4 regions of the Periweissella cryptocerci genome follow, and region 1 is predicted to be linked to each of the others. Evidence: predicted binding sites of a transcription regulator. Region 1 holds the regulator's gene; each other region holds the start of a gene.
The links. Region 1 encodes Rex, which represses fermentation and respiration genes when NADH is low (regulators of the CRP and FNR family bind a similar motif). Its sites were predicted from a motif close to TTGTGAANTANTTCACAA; they were not measured.
Positions count from the first base shown of each region.

Region 2: the regulator Rex is predicted to act here: its motif matches at 3,658-3,675, upstream of EQG49_RS07255 ((S)-acetoin forming diacetyl reductase).
Region 3: the regulator Rex is predicted to act here: its motif matches at 1,675-1,692, upstream of adhE (bifunctional acetaldehyde-CoA/alcohol dehydrogenase).
Region 4: the regulator Rex is predicted to act here: its motif matches at 1,174-1,191, upstream of EQG49_RS01390 (glycerol dehydrogenase).

Region 1 is NZ_CP037940.1:2,003,226-2,008,272, forward strand. Features, by position in the region: gene EQG49_RS08775 (QueT transporter family protein) at 1-317, shown strand, start outside; gene EQG49_RS08780 (ABC-F family ATP-binding cassette domain-containing protein) at 493-2,427, opposite strand; gene EQG49_RS08785 (redox-sensing transcriptional repressor Rex) at 2,601-3,248, shown strand; gene groES (co-chaperone GroES) at 3,505-3,789, shown strand; gene groL (chaperonin GroEL) at 3,875-5,047, shown strand, end outside.
Region 2 is NZ_CP037940.1:1,590,941-1,595,987, forward strand. Features, by position in the region: gene EQG49_RS07235 (hypothetical protein) at 329-544, shown strand; gene EQG49_RS07240 (rhomboid family intramembrane serine protease) at 548-1,291, shown strand; gene EQG49_RS13710 (hypothetical protein) at 1,556-1,699, shown strand; gene EQG49_RS07245 (CPBP family intramembrane glutamic endopeptidase) at 1,702-2,382, shown strand; gene EQG49_RS07250 (hypothetical protein) at 2,535-3,326, opposite strand; gene EQG49_RS07255 ((S)-acetoin forming diacetyl reductase) at 3,706-4,476, shown strand; gene EQG49_RS07260 (SHOCT domain-containing protein) at 4,620-5,047, shown strand, end outside.
Region 3 is NZ_CP037940.1:2,206,204-2,211,250, reverse strand. Features, by position in the region: gene adhE (bifunctional acetaldehyde-CoA/alcohol dehydrogenase) at 1-1,640, opposite strand, end outside; gene pta (phosphate acetyltransferase) at 2,121-3,098, opposite strand; gene EQG49_RS09630 (uracil-DNA glycosylase) at 3,129-3,818, opposite strand; gene EQG49_RS09625 (LURP-one-related/scramblase family protein) at 3,960-4,532, shown strand; gene EQG49_RS09620 (hypothetical protein) at 5,030-5,047, opposite strand, start outside.
Region 4 is NZ_CP037940.1:317,618-322,664, forward strand. Features, by position in the region: gene EQG49_RS01390 (glycerol dehydrogenase) at 31-1,143, opposite strand; gene EQG49_RS01395 (ADP-ribosyltransferase) at 1,244-2,128, opposite strand; gene EQG49_RS13575 (hypothetical protein) at 2,402-2,545, shown strand; gene EQG49_RS01400 (acyltransferase family protein) at 2,812-4,701, shown strand.

The DNA of each region.
Region 1 (5,047 bases):
GTGTTGTTATTGCTAACATGTTTTTTGGGTTAGGGATTATTGATGTAATTGCAGGGAGTTTGCAGACCCTTATAATGACTTCTCTTGCGTATTTGCTGACGCGCAAGGTTAAATCGACAATCGTCAAATTAAGCATCACAACGGTTATCACAACGTTAATGATGTGGGTGATTGCATTGGAACTACCAGTTGTGCTGCATCAAAAAATGCTCTTTTGGCCAACTTACATTAGCTTAATGATTGGTGAACTTGGTTCCATGGTTATTGGTGGAGTTATCGTGTATGCCTTAAGTAAACGGGTTGATTTGACTGAATAAATCAACAAACAGAGTCTATACTAGATATTAGCCATATGATTTAGATTAATAAAAATTTAGGCACCGGTGAATGTATTGCTAGCCTAATAATAAATGAACTAACAAATATAGATATGCCTGGCTAATAGCAAAAAGGACTTAACTCTACCAAATGCGGTAAAGTTAAGTCCTTTTGTTATGCTTCGGTTTGAAGCTCTTCGAGTTCCATACTCTTTTCTTCCCAATCAGCTTCGATGCCGGATAGTTCTTCTGTTGCTGCATCGACGACTTTTTGGAGGTCAGAAAGCTTGGCAATATCTGAGCCAACATCGGGTTCATTCATGGCAGCTAAGGCTTCATCACGTTTAGTCTCTAATGCCATCATTTGCGCTTCTAGGTCATCAACTGCGCGTTGGAGTTTGCGAATAATCTTTTGAGCTTCCTTCGATTGTTGATAGTTATCTTGCTTAGAAGGCTGTGAGTTTTCAACTAGTACATCATTTTCGGTGTCCGGTACTTGCGCCGTTTTTTCGATGTAGTAGTCATAGTCACCCATGAAGACTTTTGAACCTTCAGGCGAGATTTCAACAATTTCGGTAGCCGTCTGATTGATGAAGTACCGGTCATGGGAAACAAATAAGACCGTACCGTTAAATTCGTTGACGGCAACTTCAAGAACTTCGCGGGAATCGATATCCAGGTGATTAGTTGGTTCGTCAAGGATAAGGAAGTTATCGTGATCCATCGCTAACTTAGTGAGCATCAGACGCGCCCGTTCGCCCCCTGAGAGACTATTAACCTTTTTGGTAATATCATCCCCACTAAAGAGAAATGAGCCAAGAATCGACCGAATATCCTTTTCTGGCGTTTGTGGATGCTCATCCCAGAGTTCTTGCACAATTGTTTTGTTTTCGTGGAGCGTGTGTTGCTCTTGGTCATAGTAGCCAACCGACACATTGGCGCCAATTTTAGCAGATCCTTTGATAAACGGAATGATGCCTAGGATGCTCTTGAGTAAAGTCGATTTACCAACACCATTAGGACCAACAATAGCAACGGCATGGTGTTTATCGACGTCAATATTAATTGGTTCAGCGAGAATATGATCGGGTGAATACCCAACTGCCGCATCACGGACACGTAAAACTTCACTCCCGCTTTCTAGGTCAGTTGAGAATTGGATTTGAGCGCGGGATGAATCAACCGTTGGCTTTTCAATCCGTTCCATTTTTTCGAGTTGTTTCCGCCGTGCTTGTGCCCGCTTGGTCGTGGAAGCGCGGACAATATTACGATTAACGAAGTCTTCCAACTTATCAATTTCTTTTTGTTGTTTTTCAAATTCCCGAGAAGCAGTCTTAAGACGTTCGGCTTTTGTATCCAAGAAACGGGAATAATTACCAGTATAGTGGTCAAGATGGCCAAAGTTCATATCGTAAACTTCAGTGACAACGCGATCTAGGAAGTACCGGTCGTGCGATACGAGTAAGAGGGCACCGGTGTAGCTTTGTAAATAGCTTTCCAGCCACGCTAAAGTATCCATATCTAAGTGGTTAGTTGGTTCATCTAAAATTAATAAATCGGGACGTTCAAGTAGGGCTTTAGCTAGGGCTAAACGTGTTTTTTGACCACCGCTCAGAGAGCTAATCTTGTCATCAAAACGATCCGGTTCAAACTGAAAACCATGGAGCACACCACGAATAGCTGCTTCATAACCGTAACCATTTTTTTCGTTAAAATCGTGTTGGATTTGGTCGTAGTTAGCGAGTACGCGGGTGTATTCATCTGGGGTCACCGAACTAGGGTCAGCAATCACGGCTTCTAAACGGTGCATTTCTTTTTCCATTTTACGGACTTCAGCGAACGCATCAAGCATTTCATCCCAGATTGTATTTTCAGTGTCTAAACCGGTATCTTGCGCCAAATAACTCATGGTGAGATCTTTCTTGCTAGTGACATCACCTTCATCAGGGGCTTCTTGGCCAGTGATGATTTTCAGCAAGGTCGACTTACCAGCACCATTGCGCCCAACTAAAGCAATCCGCGCGCGGTCTTGAATTTCTAATTGTACATCGCTAAACAATACATCCGCTCCAAAGCGGCGTTCCACATGTTGGACTTGCAACAAAATCATTTTGGCTTACCTCATTCTTTATCTCTAATATGTTGATTTTACCATAGCTGCGCCTAAAAGTTTGTGAAAATGCGATTGTTTTTTAGTTCACAAGCAAGCAAAATGTGCTACAATAGCAAACGAAAAGAAATTCACAAGACAAAATAATATTTGTGAAAATGGAGGACGATTACGTGACTGAACCATCAATTCCACGCGCAACTGCTAAGCGCTTGCCAATCTATTACCGTTATCTTAACTTCTTATTGGATGCGGGTAAAACTCGGGTTTCATCGACTGAATTGTCAGATGCTGTGAAGTTTGATGCAGCCACGATTCGTCGTGACTTCTCATACTTTGGCGCATTGGGAAAACGCGGATATGGATATGACGTTGAAAGTTTACTAACTTTTTTCGCGAAGATTCTTAACCAAGATACTTTAACAAATGTTGCTTTAATTGGTTTGGGAAATTTAGGCCATGCTTTGTTAAACTTTAATTTCCACAAAAATTCAAATGTGCGCGTATCGGCAGTATTTGATATTAACCCAGAATTAATTAACACAATCCAATCTGGGGTGCCAGTATATGATATTCAAGATTTAGTTAAGCAAATCGAAGATCAACGGATTGAAATTGCAATTTTGACTGTGCCATCTGAAACAGCTCAAAAGACAACGGATTTACTTGTACAAGCGGGTGTGAAGGGGATTTTAAACTTCACGCCATTACGTGTTACTGTACCAGACTCTGTTCGCGTGCAAAACGTTGATTTAACTAACGAATTGCAAACTTTGATTTACTTCATTGAAAACTACACCAGTGAAGGTGAAAATAAATAATTAATTCTTTTTCGGGCTGACCATTTTGGTTGGCCTTTTTTTATATTACTGAATGCACTTTAAATTTGTACAGATATATATAGCGGAAAAATAAGTAGGCAAAATGTGCGCTAATTACACATGTAAAATGTCGATTAGGGTGGATTTGTTAACCATAAGACTTGCATTCTTTTGCGGGCGTGATAAGATAGTGATTGTAGATATTAGCACTTAGAGAATGAGAGTGCTAAAAATAATTCATATGGAGGTGGATAGCATGTTAAAGCCATTAGGTGATCGTGTTATTTTACAATTAGAAAAAAAAGAAGAAGAAACATTCGGCGGTATCGTGATTGCCGGTGGTACTGACGAAAAACCAACCACAGCGAAGGTTATTGCTGTTGGTGCCGGTTACCTCTTGCAAGATGGTACGTTGACACCTTTATCAGTTAAGGCGGGCGACATTGTCTTGTTTGATAAGTTTGCTGGTAATGAAATCAAGCACGATGGTGAAGATTTCTTAGTAGTTCACGAAAAAGACATCATCGCGATTGTCGACTAATTTACAATGGTGCAGAATTTAACGTAAAGTTTGAATTTTGGCAACCGTTAATGAAATATAAAATTGAAGTGAGGCAAATTAACACATGGCAAAAGATTTAAAATTCTCTGAAGACGCTCGCGCAGCAATGTTACGTGGGGTTGATAAGTTAGCAGATACAGTTAAGACAACCATTGGACCAAAGGGACGTAACGTTGTTTTGGAAGAAACTTACGGCGCACCTACCATCACTAATGATGGGGTAACAATCGCTAAGGCAATTGAACTTGAAGATCACTTTGAAAACATGGGCGCAAAGCTTGTGGCTGAAGTGGCTTCTAAGACGAACGACATTGCTGGTGACGGTACTACTACGGCCACTGTTTTGACGCAAGCCATCGTGAACGAAGGTTTGAAGAACGTGACTGCCGGTGCTAACCCAGTTGGTATCCGTCGTGGTATCGAATTAGCAACCAAGGCTGCTGTTGAAGCATTGCACGGTATGTCACACAAGGTTGAAACTAAGGACGATATTGCCCAAGTTGCGTCAATCTCTGCTGCCAATGCTGAAGTTGGTGATTTAATCGCCGAAGCAATGGACAAGGTTGGTAACGATGGTGTTATCACAATTGAAGAATCAAAGGGTATCGACACAACGCTTGAAGTTGTTGAAGGAATGCAATTTGATCGCGGTTACATGTCACAATACATGGTAACTGACAACGACAAGATGGAAGCATCATTGGACAACCCATACATCTTAGTAACTGATAAGAAGATTGGTAACATCCAAGACATCTTGCCAATGTTACAAGGTATTGTTGAACAAGGTCGCTCACTCTTAATCATTGCAGATGATATTACTGGTGAAGCTTTGCCAACGCTTGTTTTGAACAAGATGCGTGGAACATTCAACGTGGTTGCAGTTAAGGCTCCTGGTTTCGGTGACCGTCGTAAGGCAATGTTGCAAGACATCGCTACTTTGACTGGTGCGACTGTGATTACTGAAGATCTTGGCTTGAACTTGAAGGACACGACTTTGGCACAACTTGGCCAATCAGCTAAGGTAACCGTTTCAAAGGACAACACAACCATTGTTGAAGGTTACGGTGAAAAGGCCGCAATCGCTGAACGTGTTGAAAATATCAAGAAGCAAATCAGCGAAACCACTTCTGACTTTGATCGTGAAAAGTTGCAAGAACGTTTGGCTAAGTTGGCTGGTGGGGTTGCCGTTGTTAAGGTCGGTGCCGCAACTGAAACTGAATTGAAGGAACGCAAG
Region 2 (5,047 bases), 410 kb from region 1:
GAGTGAGAAGGTAGAAAGTTTGCGCGAATAGCTTTTGATTTCGCGCGCTTTAAACGGCAACCTTTTAGCACATAGTAATAGCCCTGATTCTATCTGTATGGATGGAATCAGGGCTATTTATTTTGGATATATTTTTGTTTCAAAGGGTTTCACGAAGATTGTCTTCAGATAAAGCCGAAAGATTAGTTATAGATTAATGCCTTCCTTTAATTAATTTAATTGTCTAATAACATATTTTTATGGACAAAATGTATTTTATTAGATGATTTTCGAGTATGATACAAGCATGATAAAAATAAAAAAATGATTAGAAAGCGAGGTGTAAGCGATGAGAATTTTTGGGATTACATTCGAACAAGTACTGGCCGTAATCGGTTTGATTAGTATGATAGGCCTTATGGGTTGGGTTGCTTCAAAAAATAGTGAATACGAAAAGGAAACCCGAGAAAATTATGGGGCCTCCGCTTATCGTGGTACGGAAGTACAAACTCAAAAAGATCAAGAAATAAGACGCATTTCAGAGGCACATCAAGAAAACAGGTGAAATATGGGTATATTAAAAAAATATAAAATACGAGTTTCGGAAAACAAAAAAATTCGCGCAATAAACTGCAAGACATTACCTTGGTTCACCATTTTGCTAAGTGTTTCGTTGTTAATAATTTATTATTTTCAAACGTTGACACAGAATATATATAATCAATTTGCGCTAGATCCTCTGATGGTTGAATATCATGGTGAATATTACCGAATATTAACTTCAGTATTTCTTCATGGTAGCTGGGATCACGTTATCGGAAACGTTGTTCTTATTTTATTAACTAGTTGGCGGTTAGAAAAGTTAATTGGTCATACTAGAATAATGATAGTGTACCTAGTTGCGTCAATTTCAGGATCAATACTGTCAATGGTAGTTAATCCAAATCTAACTTATCTAGGGGCATCAATTGGGGTAGCAGGCTTATTTGGAATTACATTAGTACTTAGATATTACTTCATTAAAAATAACGTGGTAAAAGCGTTTATTACTGGTTGGCAAGTAGTGAATTCAGTTTTTTGGTTACTGATAATTGGATTAATAATATATGATTTAGGACTGGAACCGAGTGGAACCTTAATGATTAATAATGTTGGGCATATTGGCGGGTTAATTGGTGGTACATGTTCATTACTAGTAATAAATGTGAGTAAAAAAGTTGGTAACTTTAACAAATATTTACGGGTGTCTGCGGGAGCAGTATTAATATTGGGCAGTATATGGTGTGCTTTTAGAATTTATTTCACAATGTGAAGTGATTTTTTTTACGGGTGATGGACATTTAAAAAGGGGGGTTTTTATGTTTGAATTAAACTCAAATTTTGATTTGCAACTGTGTGATTAAAGTTCCAAATCATTTTGTTTAAATTATGTTTTTATTATATTGAACTTGTTGTTTGTGTCCGATTAATGTATGATTCTAATCGAAAACGAACGTAGATAATATCCGCTATGTCAAATTGTCTGATGTACAGTTAGCAGTTACTAGCAGTTATTAATGGAGGAGAAATAAATATAATGTTAGAACAATTTAAGGCTCTCAGTGATGATGGATTACTATCTGTCGTAGGTGGTGATACACTTCACGAAGTAGAAGAGTTATTAAATGGATTTGTGGATGGCGTAACTGATAAAAAGCGTCATTACAAAAAGAATGATTAAAAATGCTTGATGTATGTGGTGTTATTAAAAATATGATTATACATGTACCAATTCTTATTTTATTGTGTATAGTCATACAATTATCTGTTTTACCTACGTTATTTGAATTACATTGGGGAATATTGACTCGCTACGTAATTTTGGGAATAGTTAGTTTTTGTCTTATCGCTGTGTTATGGATTATATTAAGTAAAATAGATAATTCAGCTAATACATTATTAGTAATTTATGGGACTAAAAATTTGGGTATTGCGATTGTTATCGCTGTAGTCATAAACCATGGTATGGCTATGTTTTATTCAAGCGATAACAAATATCGTGGGTTAAGCGGAGCATTCTCCCGCTTGTCAGGGCAAGTTGGGTCTACACAAATTTCCAAAATCGTATTATCAATATTAGTTGTATGCGTGATTGCACCAATAATAGAGGAGTTACTGTTTCGTGGAGTAGTAATTAGCTACCTGCTTAGTGTTGGTGTACCAAATGTAATTATCTATTTATTATCAGCTGTAATTTTTTGTGTAGCTCATGGAGTGGGTGATAAACAAGCTTTTGTTTCTAATTTTTTATTTGGAATTATAGCGTGTTATCTTCGAGTACATGATAAAAGTCTAGGAGAGTCCATGGTGTTACATGGGGTAGCTAATTCAGTATCAATGTTAATTATGAACGTTTTTTTTTAAGATAAGACGAGGGTAAATTTGACCCTGAATTACATAATTAGTAAATTAAAAATAAAAAAAGGGGCTGGGGCAAAATTTGTCCAGCCAGCAAAATAGGCCTGATTTCGTGTAGAATCAGGACTATTAATGTGCATCAAAAGGTTTCCAGTTTGCTATTTGGTTGTTTGCAAATATTCTTGGTAGGCGGGATTATCGCTTGCTTCATCACTTGGATATAAGAATGAAATTGATCCCCACTTGTTAGGAAACATGTAGAGAACGTTGCCACTCTCATCGCTTGGTCCATTGAAGTCGTCTAATACTTTGCCTAAAATGATTTCGGTATTTACTTTAACTACGCGACTACTTGGTTTCTTGTTAGACGCTGAATTAACTTGAAGTGTCTTAGTCGGTATTTTCTTAACTTTCACACTATACGTTGTATCAGGCGTTCTAAGTTGCCCATCTGTTTCATTTTTTAATAAAATAGTTAGCATGATTACGCCGCTATTGTCGGCATGAAGGTTAAATACTTCCGGTAAATCACCACTTAGATGCTTGTCTTTGAAGGTCCACGCAACGTTACTAGGAACATCAACGACATATGGATATTCAGTAGCGGTACTTGAACTTGTGACTGAACTTGAAGATGCCACATCGCTTGAAGTAGTTGAGATAGCACTGCTATTATTGTCCTTTGGTTTGTCATTACCAATGAGCCATAAAGCCGCAACGACCACAACGACTATGACAATTGCTGCGACAATAACACCTATCAAGGTTCCTCTAAGTTGTTGTCGCTTAGCGCGATTACGCATGTTCTGTAGTTTTATTTCGCGGTTGTATTCCCAATCATGAAATTTGTTAACGGCAGTAACACTATCATCTGGATACATCATTCGATATTCACGAAGTTTACGGTCTTTTTCCGCTTGTGTGATGCTATATTGGTCACGTTTGGCCATTTAATTTACCTCATTTGTTAGTTCAACATAATAATCATTTTTGCTAATTTCTTTGAGCTGTAGAAATTTGTGTATGTTCCACCTTCACTCATTGGAATAATTTATTGATTTTCTTCACAATCCGTACTCCTTAATTTTGAATGTATCACTCACAACTAATTATAGCCCCTGTAAACATTTTGGTGGTATTAAAGGACTCGTAATCGGTTAGCGTGAGTTTATTAATAATTGGTTGTCATACTCAGCTTGCAGCCAATTGTAAATTTGTTACACACAATGTAAGCGGTGACAATATTATACTTGCGTAACTAAAACGGTAGCAGTAAAATGATTGTTAAGATAATCACAATTAAATTAATCGAAAAGGAAGTATTAGGTGATGACAGAAGTAGCATTTGTAACTGGGGCAGGTCAAGGAATTGGTGAAGCAATCGCAAAGCGGCTAGCAAAAGATGGTTTTAAGATTGCGGCAGTTGGTCGGACCGTTGCAAAGGTTCAACGAGTAGCTGACGAAATTAACCAGGCCGGTGGTGAAGCAATTGCGGTGGCTGCCGATGTGCAAAACCGTGATGAAGTATATGCAGCCATTGATGAAACAGTTGCGAAGTTGGGTGATATTAATGTTGTCGTTAATAATGCGGGTGTTGCACCTACGACACCAATCTTGGACATCAAGCAAGATGATTTGGACTACACATGGAAAATCAATGTTGGTGGAACTGTGTGGGGTACGCAAGCTGCAGCTAAGAAAATGATTGAACTTGGTCATGGCGGTAAAATCATCAACGCTACTTCACAAGCAGGGGTTGTTGGTAATCCTAACTTGACGGCGTATGGTTCAACTAAATTTGCCGTCCGTGGTATCACGCAAACGACTGCCCGTGAATTGGCAGAATACGGTATTACAGTTAACGCATTTGCACCCGGAATTGTGCGGACACCAATGATGAATGACATTGCCCAACAAGTTGCTGATAATGCGGGTAAAGATTTTGAATGGGGAATGAACTCATTTGCCAAGGATATTACGTTGCAAAAATTGTCAGAACCAGAAGATGTTGCGAATGGGGTGGCCTTCTTAGCCGGTAGCGATTCTGATTACATGACTGGTCAAACATTAGTGGTTGATGGTGGAATGGTATTCCACTAGGCCCGATATTTTATTAAGTTAATTATTAAAGGGCGTGAGATTTTGTCTCAGCCCTTTTTTCTATGCCGACAAGCTTCTTATGAGTTTGGCGGCGGACATTCTGCTAAAATTAAAGTAAATATACTGAAAAAGAGGGCAAAATTATGAAAACTGCCGAAGAAATGTACCAATATACGCGGGAAAATAAATTAGGCTACAATCTGAACATTTTAGGACCATGGTTACAAAAGAAACACTTCCAAGTTATTGAAGATGCGCTGCTTGATCATGAAGAAGTTATTTCGGCTTTTGTGGGACGGCATCGGCCAGAAGGTGGTGAAAACCGTCCCAATGGCGATGAAACTGACCAGACTCCACATGCCAAACGTCATTCAGTTAGTTACTTTGGCACAGAAGGGTTCTATGGCTATGCGATTACGACTGAGCAACGGATTATTTACGCGCATTGGTCACCATTTCACCATGATGCGACGAATATTCCGTTGAGTAATTTAAATAATGTTAACCCAGATACTGGCTTTATCTGGGGCGCCGTTAAAGTCGAAACATTTGGTGATAGTTTCAGTGTGTT
Region 3 (5,047 bases), 200 kb from region 1:
ATATCGATAGCTTGGCTAATCGTTGGGTCAGGGCGAACTGAACCGTAGATTGATGTCTTAACTTGGTCAGCACGCAATGCGAATTGATCAAGAACCTTGTCAACGAAACCAAATTGAACCATACCTGGGTCAGCTACGATGAATGCGCGATCAACATCTGGCAATTCTTGCAAGTATGTGATGGCGTTGTTTTCGTAGTAGATATCCTTTGGTAAACGAACCCATTGTGGGCGGTTACGACGACGAGCGACAGTTTTAATGTTAAGCAAATCGTAAGTTGATAAGTTGTGTGACAATGAGTTCTTCCCCCATGATCCTGTACCAAGTGTCAAACTTGGACGTAATGCGTCTGTATAGATGTCACCAACACCACCGATTGAGTCAGGTTGGTTAACAAGGATACGTGAAGCTTCAACGGCGTCAGCGTATTCCTTAACAAAAGGATCGTCTTGAGCACCGATTTGGATAGCAGCATTGTGACCTGCACCTTGGTAGTTCAACAATGCGCGAACAATCGCGATTGCATTTTCACGGCTGTTAGACTTGTAAACTGACAAGATTGGGCAAAGTTTTTCTGATGAAAGCTTTTCACCAATGTTCTTTTCGTCCAATTCAACAAGGATAACATCCTTACCTTCTGGCATCTTGATACCAGCTTGTTCAGCAATCCAACGACCGCTCATACCAGCAACTGGACCGTTAACACCGTGGTTATCGTTAAATACGTAGTCAGCCAACTTGTCATAGTCAGCCTTTGGAAGTACATAGGCACCTTGTGCTTCTAATTGCTTAATGAAAGTTGCGTAAACGCTCTTATCAATAACAGCTGAGTTTTCAGTGGCACAAATCATACCGTTATCGAAACGCTTTGAAAGAAGTAAATCTTCAGCAGCACGTTCCAAATCAGCAGTGTAATCGATGTAGATAGCACCGTTACCGGCACCAACACCCATTGATGGGTTACCTGACTTCAAGGCTGCGTTAACCATTGAAGGTCCACCAGTAGCCAAGATTGAAGCAATACCGCGGTTTTGAATCAATGCAGTAGTGTTGTAAAGTGAAGGAACATCAACCCATTGGATGAAGTCCTTAGGTGCACCAGCAGCAACAGCGGCATCTAACACGATTTGTGCAGCAAGTGCTGATGACTTTTGAGCTTGTGGGTGGAATGCGAAGACAATCGCATTACGAGTCTTAGCAGATAACATTGATTTGAAAATAGTTGTTGAAGTTGGGTTAGTAGTAGGAACGATCCCTGCCAATACACCAAGTGGAGCAGCTAATTCAACCTTACCAGTAACTGGGTCTTCGTTGATTACGCCAACAGTTTTATCATTTTTAATTGCGTTGTATACAGATTCTGATGCAAAACGGTTCTTAGTATCTTTATCTTCAACAACCCCACGACCAGTTTCATCGTGAGCCGCATGAGCAAGACGTAATGAGTTTTCGCTACCGGCCAAAGCCATTGCAGCAACAATCTTATCGACTTGTTCTTGAGAGAATGTTGAAAATTCTTCAACGGCCTTTTGAGCCTTTGAAACTAAGCTTTCTGCTAATGCTTCAGCAGTGGCTACTTTTTGTGCCTTTTCTTCTTCAGTTAAAGGCTTTTTTGGAGCTTTTTTTACAGTTTCAGCCATGTTTGGTATCCCCTTTGTTTTGCTTGAATATTGTTTGTGCATTTCTTAACAAGACCTATGATATACCATCTTTTTAGTTTGTGCAACCCTTTTGTGAAAAAAAGTTCAACCTAATAAAAAATATCTTGTCAGCCATGCCATAAATTCCAGTATAGCAACGTTTTAGCTCAAATGCGAATCTGAACACTCGCTTTACAAAAACCGCACACTTTATACACAAAAAAGACATACCTTCGCAAATATGCCTATATCTTTTACTTCACAAGATTCCACTATGCCCATTCTAATACGCTTGCAACCGATTGTATCAAATGTGAGCGGTATAGATATAATTTTTTCTTGGTTTTTACAACAAATTATGATGACTCGCACTCCATAAAAAAATGGCCTAATTTCTCCCTATTCGTGAATACGGTAGAAATCAAACCATTGACCGGGAAACAAAAGTTAAAACCGTTGCTCCCCTGGTTCATATTTAAATTAGTTTAATGCTTGAGCTGCAGTAATGATTGCAACTTTGTAGACATCTTCTTCGTTAGCACCACGTGATAAGTCAGAAACTGGCTTAGCCAAACCTTGCAAGATAGGTCCAATCGCTTCGTAACCACCCAAACGTTGGGCAATCTTGTAGCCAATGTTACCTGATTGCAAGTCGGGGAAGATAAAGACGTTGGCGTGACCGGCAACATCTGAGTCTGGAGCTTTTGAAGCACCAACAGATGGCACAAAGGCCGCGTCAAATTGTAATTCACCATCAAGCGCTAATTCAGGAGCTAATTCATGCGCCAATTCAGTCGCTTCAGCAACCTTAGTTACTTGATCAGCCTTAGCTGAACCCTTAGTTGAGAATGAAAGCATTGCAACCTTAGGATCAATGCCAAAGACCTTGGCAGTTGCTGCTGATTGGACAGCAATTTCGGCCATTGTTGGTGCATCAATATCAATGTTGATAGCTGCATCAGAGAAGACATAACGTTCGTCACCCTTTTGCATGATGAAGGCACCTGAAATCCGTGATGAACCAGGAGCAGTCTTGATGATTTGGAGGGCTGGACGCACAGTATCACCAGTTGGGTGTGTAGCACCTGAAACCATTCCGTCGGCAAGACCCATGTAAACTAACATCGTACCGAAGTAGTTTACATCAGTGAGCCACTTAGTTGCAGTTGCTTCATCTGTCTTACCCTTACGACGTTCAACCAATGCTGCGACCATCTTAGCTAAATCTTCAGCTGGGTATGTTGCTGGGTCAAGGACAGTCAAACCACTCAAATCAAAATTGTTTTCAGCAGCGGTTTTTTCAACATCTGCTGTTGCCCCAAGCAAAATTGGCTTCAACAAGCCATCTTTTGCTAAACGCACTGCTGCACCTTGAACACGGACATCTTCACCTTCTGGGAAAACGATTGTCTTGTTCGTACCAGTAATCTTGCTTTGTAATTCTTCGAAAAGTTCCATGATTGTAATGCCTCCAAAAAATTTAAGTTATCAATCTATAATCGGTTGTGCGGGAAGTTGCCAGTCAATTGGCGTTTCACCAACTGAAACTAGTAACTCGTTAGTCTTGGAAAATGGTTTTGACCCAAAGAAACCCCGATATGAAGACAGTGGCGATGGATGCGAGCTTGTAATCGTAAAATTACGCGTCTGGTCAATCAACTTCAGCTTCAATTGTGCCGGTTTCCCCCATAAAATGAAAACAACTGGCTCAGGTTTAGCTGATAAAGCGCGAATTGCTTCATCAGTAATTGTTTCCCATCCGTGACCCTTGTGCGAGTTGGCTGCCCCTTCACGAACTGTCAAAACCGTGTTCAGTAGCAACACACCTTGCTTTGTCCATGGAATTAAGCAGCCATGTTCGACCGGTTTAATACCAAGGTCATCGTTCAATTCTTGATAGATGTTGCGTAAGCTTGGTGGTAATTTGATACCTAGTGCGACAGAAAAGCTTAGGCCTTGCGCCTGTCCTTGTTCATGATAAGGATCTTGACCGAGAATTACAACTTTTGTATCCGCAAAGCCGGTCCGCTCAAACGCCGCAAAAACTTCGGCTTTCGGTGGATAAACATTTGCAGTTGCATATTCTTGATGGACAAATTCACTTAACTTATTGAATTCGGGCGTTTGCAAGACCGGGGCCAAAATTGGCCACCAATCATTATGAATAAAAGGTGTCATATTTAATTTCCAATCTCGATAATATCTTAACATCTTGTGAATGTTTACACAATAATTAAATTTATCCGCTTTCATGTTAGAATAAAGAATAACAGATATGTTCAAGGATTGCTAACAATTAGTCAGTAGAAGGATAAAGCTATGCGTAAACTATACTTAAAACAGCAGAATAGTTCAAGCAAACAGACTGCAACGACAGTCCGCGATGTTGACGGTAAAGCTCAATACTTAGTGACTGGGCAATTTGGTCGTGCCAACGCTTTTGTCCATATCTATAATGACTTAGGCGAGCTAGTCGTTGAAATGGAGCAAACTTCATACGGGCTCTTGCCTCGTTTTGAAATCAAGACCAATCACGAAACGGTTGGCTCAATTGGTTTATCCCTTGGCTCACTGATTGACGTTGTCTATGTGCGGGGCTTAAGTTGGCTAATTAATGGTAGTTTAGCATCAGGAATCTATCACGCCTACCATGGACAAGAATTGCTATTAACCGTTAAGCCGACAGTCCTTGCGCAAGGCCCATATAATGAACTCGTCATCACTCATCGCGAAAACGAAGCCATCTTAATTGGGATTACGGTGGTCTTAAACCGCTGGCTTTTCAATGCTAAGTCGTCCCCACTCAAAAATCTTTTACGGCATCCGATGACCCTCGCCATTAATGAAAAATTCGAGGTTAACTCAAGTAACGAGGGCCGGCACTGCCACTAGTATCTGATATTTCTAGCACAATTATAATAGCCGTTGAACCCTTTATCGGATTCAACGGCTATTTTTTTGTTTAGATGATTTGAATATATATTGCTACCTGTTACTCACTCACCGGATGCGGTATATAGAATATCCCGGCTCTATCAATGCGAAAGCCATTAATCCCGACCGTTCCATCGAAATTACTAAAGCTTGGTGAAATCCGGTAATATTTAACACCATCAGAATTTGCGGGTTTAATTGTCATTTTTACCGCTGTAATGGGTGCTCCGGCTAAAAAGGTGTGTAACCGTATTGATCCATTAATCGATAAACTACTAACAAATGCAGTTAGCATTCCTAGTAATAAAATATAAATTGTAACGCGTCTTATTAGTTTCAAGCTATTTTCCTCGCCTAGTGTAACATCTTAATTACTCGATATTTTGTAATTTTGCCAAGTTAACTATTTAATGCGTTAACTCGCTTCTCCATAAAATAAAACAATCGGTATAAATTTATGCACTCACCGGATG
Region 4 (5,047 bases), 1.3 Mb from region 1:
TCCCAAAAGAACACCCTTAATACACAAGCTTTAGTTCAAGCCACGTACAGCTTTCCAGTTTCGGACATAGCCATCAACACCTTTTAGTGCACTGACAACATCATCAGCGGTTACTTCATATGGCATTTGTTTGATAGTTTCACCTGCAGCCGTTGCTTGCTGACCGACAAGTAACAAGTCTTCATCAGAAGCGTCTGCAAGATGTAAATCCGCCAAAGTAGTTGGTAAACCTAATGAATAAATGAACTCGAGATATTTTTCAAACGTTGCTTCATCAGCCCCATCAAGAAATAGTTCCGTTAAAATTCCATACGCAACTTTTTCACCATGTGTTAAGTGGTGAATATCGCCCTTCAACGCTGTGAAACCATTGTGAATTGAGTGAGCTGCTGCGAGACCACCACTTTCAAAACCGAGGCCCGAAAGTAATGTATTCGCTTCGACGATTTTTTCCAATGCTGGTGTAACAGCGTGGACTTTGTTAGATTCGATTGCCGCATGCCCATATGCAAACAAGGTATCTTCGGCCATTTGGCCAATCGCAATTGAAGCTAAAGTTTGCTTTGCGCCTAACATCGTATCACCATATGCAGTTTGGACATCGCGTACTTCGACAAAGGTTGCCAAAGCATCGGCAATTCCTGAAGCCAACATCCGCACTGGGGCATTCGCAATCACACGGGTATCAACGAGCACTAATTCAGGATTTTTTTGATAGAATTCATAACGATCAAAATTTCCTTCATCAGTATACAGCACTGACAACCGTGATGTTGGTGCATCAGTTGAAGCAATCGTTGGCACAATTACAACAGGTGTTCCCAAGATATCGGCAATTGATTTTGCTGAATCGATCGCCTTACCACCACCAACCCCGATGACAACTTCGGCACCGGCAGCTTTACCAATTTGGGCAATGCGGTTGATTTCATTATCGGATGCTTCCCCTTGGAAATCCGCCACATTAACCTTAAAACCATTGGCTTCCAGATTAGCAATCAGCGTGTTACCTGCGTATTTCTTCGCAGAACCACCCGCCAACATCAGCACGTTCTTACCAAATTTTTCGATATATTGCGAACCTTCGTTTAAAACGTCTTTACCTTGAATATAAGTTGATGGACTAGCAAAAATTTGTGTCATTTGAACTTCCTCATGTGTCGTGAATTTAATATGTTAATTATATCACAAAACATGTAAGCGTTTCCGCCGTGAACACTTATCACACACGGTTCTGCCAAAATCACTTAACAAAATTCAATGTCACTACCGTTTTAGATTTTTTCTTATCGACTCCCGTGACAATCATTTTTGCACCGTGCTTAACCAAAAATTCATCTTCACTTTGATAATCTGACAGTGGCGCAATTGCAGCCCCGTATTTACCGGCAGGCAATTGAATTTTCAAAATTGCATCACTATTGAAGGAGTTTGCAATTTCACGATCAAATGACGTCGACATATATGCTTGGTCTGAATAACGCGCTCCAACCTTAATCTGACCACCTTTGACCCCATAACCGATTGATTGCACGCTAGTGCCACGCCATACCGTCACATTGAGTGGCATCGCGAATTTATTCAAACCGCGGTCAATCTTGCCCACTTCGCCCTTTACTTGCTTAGTTCCAGGAATCAAATTCCGGAGGTAACTATTAATATCTTTATAGCCATCCGATGTGTAATGATAGATGGCTTTCTTTTGTGGTTTTGTTAATTTTTTGGCCCATTTGTGACTGGCTTGCAAAACTAAAGCATGCTGCTTTGCTGTCAAATTAGTCGTTTTCGTATCATACGTAAATTGTTTTGCTGGTGTCACATACATTTGTGAAGCCTTTAACGTTTTAGATTTAATGATAATTCGGTGCCCATTTAGTGCTTTGACCTTCGCCCCAACCTTAACAACCGAATTCTTTGACAATTTGAAAGTTTTCACTACTTTCTGATTACTCTTCTTAACTTGGTAAACTTTAATCGTCTTAGCAGTTACTTGTAGCTTATGCCCCTTTTTAACCGCCTTACCCAAATTAGCCTGTGACATACCATCCGCATGGACGCTGACCCCAACACCCATCGCCAACGTTGCAACCCCCAACGTCGTAATTCCAAACTTCTTCATTCCATTCATTATGCATTTCTCCCCAAAATAAATTGTATTGTCGTCATGTAACAAAAATAAATGTAACATTACCGTAATGTTTCTTCAACTACTTTTTAAATTTGGCACATTTACCCCGGTCAACGCCTAAAATCACAAAAAAAATTTGACAATTAAAATGGCAATCGTCAAGTTAATTCCTAATAATGAGTCATATCACTGGTATTAATCTAAAAAAGGTCTATCGTTAGAAGAGTAGATTGCATTCTACAAAAATTTAGTTCGACGAAAGAGGCTTATACCATGGTAAAAAAGCACAGTAAAGAAGAACGTAAAGCATTGATTGAAGCAGAAATGGCTGCTCGCGATAAGGACCCAAAGGATACTAGTAAAGAATCTGGCTTCGATAAACTTCGCGATCAAGAAGCTAAGTTAAACCAAGCATAGTAACTAGTTTACAACGCATATATTCGATTAAACTTAAAACGTGTCGTCTATTAATGGCGCCACGTTTTTTTCGTTCACTAAAAGCGAGTTTGTCTTGCCGGTAAATAATCTCATTACAGCATTGCGTCATTTATTACAATAGTGTAACATTGAGTTTTATCGATGGTTGTCACTTGCTTTATTAATGTATTAGCTATCATCCACATGCAATGCCTTCAAAATCAAGCACATATCATTTATTACTAGAACTATAAGGGAGTTTTATCATGGGGGAAACACATCTACACCGCCGCTATATTAGTGGCTTTGACGGGGTTCGCGCGATTGCCGTGCTCGCTGTTATTTTATATCATATTTTTCCAAACGCATTACCTGGGGGTTATTTGGGGGTGCCAATTTTCTTTGTAGTTTCCGGTTATTTAATTACCGATTTACTACGACAAGAGCTCGCCAATACCAATAAAATTAATCTTCGGAGTTTTTATGAACGCCGGATTAAGCGACTCTACCCGGCACTACTAGTTATGCTTGTCTTAACTGCAGCCTACATTACTTTGTTTGACCGTGGGGCACTGTTGGGATTACGGGCAACCATCTTAACTAATCTGGTTTACGTCTATAATTTCTGGGAAATTAATCACGGGCAATCGTATTTTCAACAATTTACCGCCCCATCACCTTTTACCCACCTCTGGTCATTATCGATTGAAGGTCAATTTTATTTAGTGTGGCCGGTATTAGTATGGTTACTTGCTAAATTTAAACTGCGAGCCAGTAATATCTTCAAAGGTCTTATGATTCTAGCGTTTGTTTCCGCAGCCCTAATGGCGCTAAAATATAACCCCGAAAATATTAATCGTGTTTATTACGGGACTGATACGCGCCTCTTCACCATTATTTTCGGTGCTGCTCTAGCTTATATCTGGCCATCAACCCATTTGAGCGAAACTTTGAATGCTACAAGTAAAAAGTTTTTAAATTACCTCAGCTTTGGCGCATTGGGACTTATTTTATTAGGATTCTTCGTCCTAAATGGACAAGCATCACTGACCTACTATGGTGGGATGTTTGTCTTTGGTTTTGTCGCAATGATTTTTGTCGGGACAATTGCTCACCCAAGTGCTTTTCTCGCAAAGCCTTTGAGTAATCGTGTCTTTCGTTGGATTGGTACCCGTTCATATGGTATTTATTTGTATCAGTACCCCGTGCTCGTTTTCTTTGAACATGCGGTACCAAATTATCAAAGCCACCATATTCTCTACGGACTTGTCGAACTAATTATCATTGGTGTAATTAGTGAACTTAGCTACCGCTACCTCGAACGACCTTTACAACACATTAATGTTGCCAAAACAAAAACGGTCTACGGGCGCTTCATGCATAACGATCGGCACGTCTTAATTGCGACCGGGGTTGCGATTGTCGTTATTGCCATTTTTAGTTTCGGTCTATTTCAACCGCAAGCTGCTACTGGTTATCAATCACCCTTACAGGTCCAATTGGCCAAACGGGAACGGGAAGCTAAACGTGCCAATAAAGTCGTTACCGAAGCACAAGCGGCAAAATTAAAACAACCAAAAAGCAAAACAAAAAAAGAAGCAACCACCGCACCTACAAAAACGCACCTAAGTGCCAAACAGCGACGCATTGCTCGTACTTATAACTTGTCTTACCCAGCTGCACAAACATTAGTAAACACACAAATCACTGCTATTGGTGACTCAATGCTTATCAACGTTGGCCCAAGCCTGCAAAAAATCGTCCCAACTGTGATTGACGGTCAAATTGGTCGCCAACCTGGGGTGGCGCCTGACTTACTTCACCAACGTAAATTAATGCCCAATATTTTAGTCATGCTTGGTACAAACGGCCTAGTTAATCAGCTAACCATCGACCAAGTAATGAAGCTGGCGGGTACTAAACGCCAAGTGTTCTGGGTCAATAATTTTGTCGCCAATAAATCATGGATTGCGCCAAATGTGAAAATACTCGCCAAGCAGCATCAAGCTAATTTCCACTTGATAAATTGGCATGCCCTAGTTCGCACGCACCAAGATTGGTTAGGTCCGGATGGCATCCACCCGAATACGGTTGGCGATATCCACTTAACTAACCTGATTGCCAGTGAAGTTGCCCGCGTTAACGCAAAGGGATAAGGCAATAACTACTGAGTACGTTTCTAGTAATAGAAGCGTACTCTTTTTTGTCCCATTTACAACAAATTCCTTAATGTAGGTGTCACCTCAACGAATCTTAAATAGTCACTTCACAGACGTTACAAGACAAATTTGCAAAAAAAGTCCGACAATTAATTAAATAACGATTAAAATAATTAAAATCGTCCATTGACTTTTAATCAATTTGCCATTATTCTGTAGTTACGCAATTGAATGAAAATAAACAAGTTGATCAGGAAAGTAATTATGTGGCGCTCGCCCAGAAAGTTCACGTTGATGGAAGTGAACCCTGCCTAGCATAATGAAAATGGCCTGTGATTGGTAT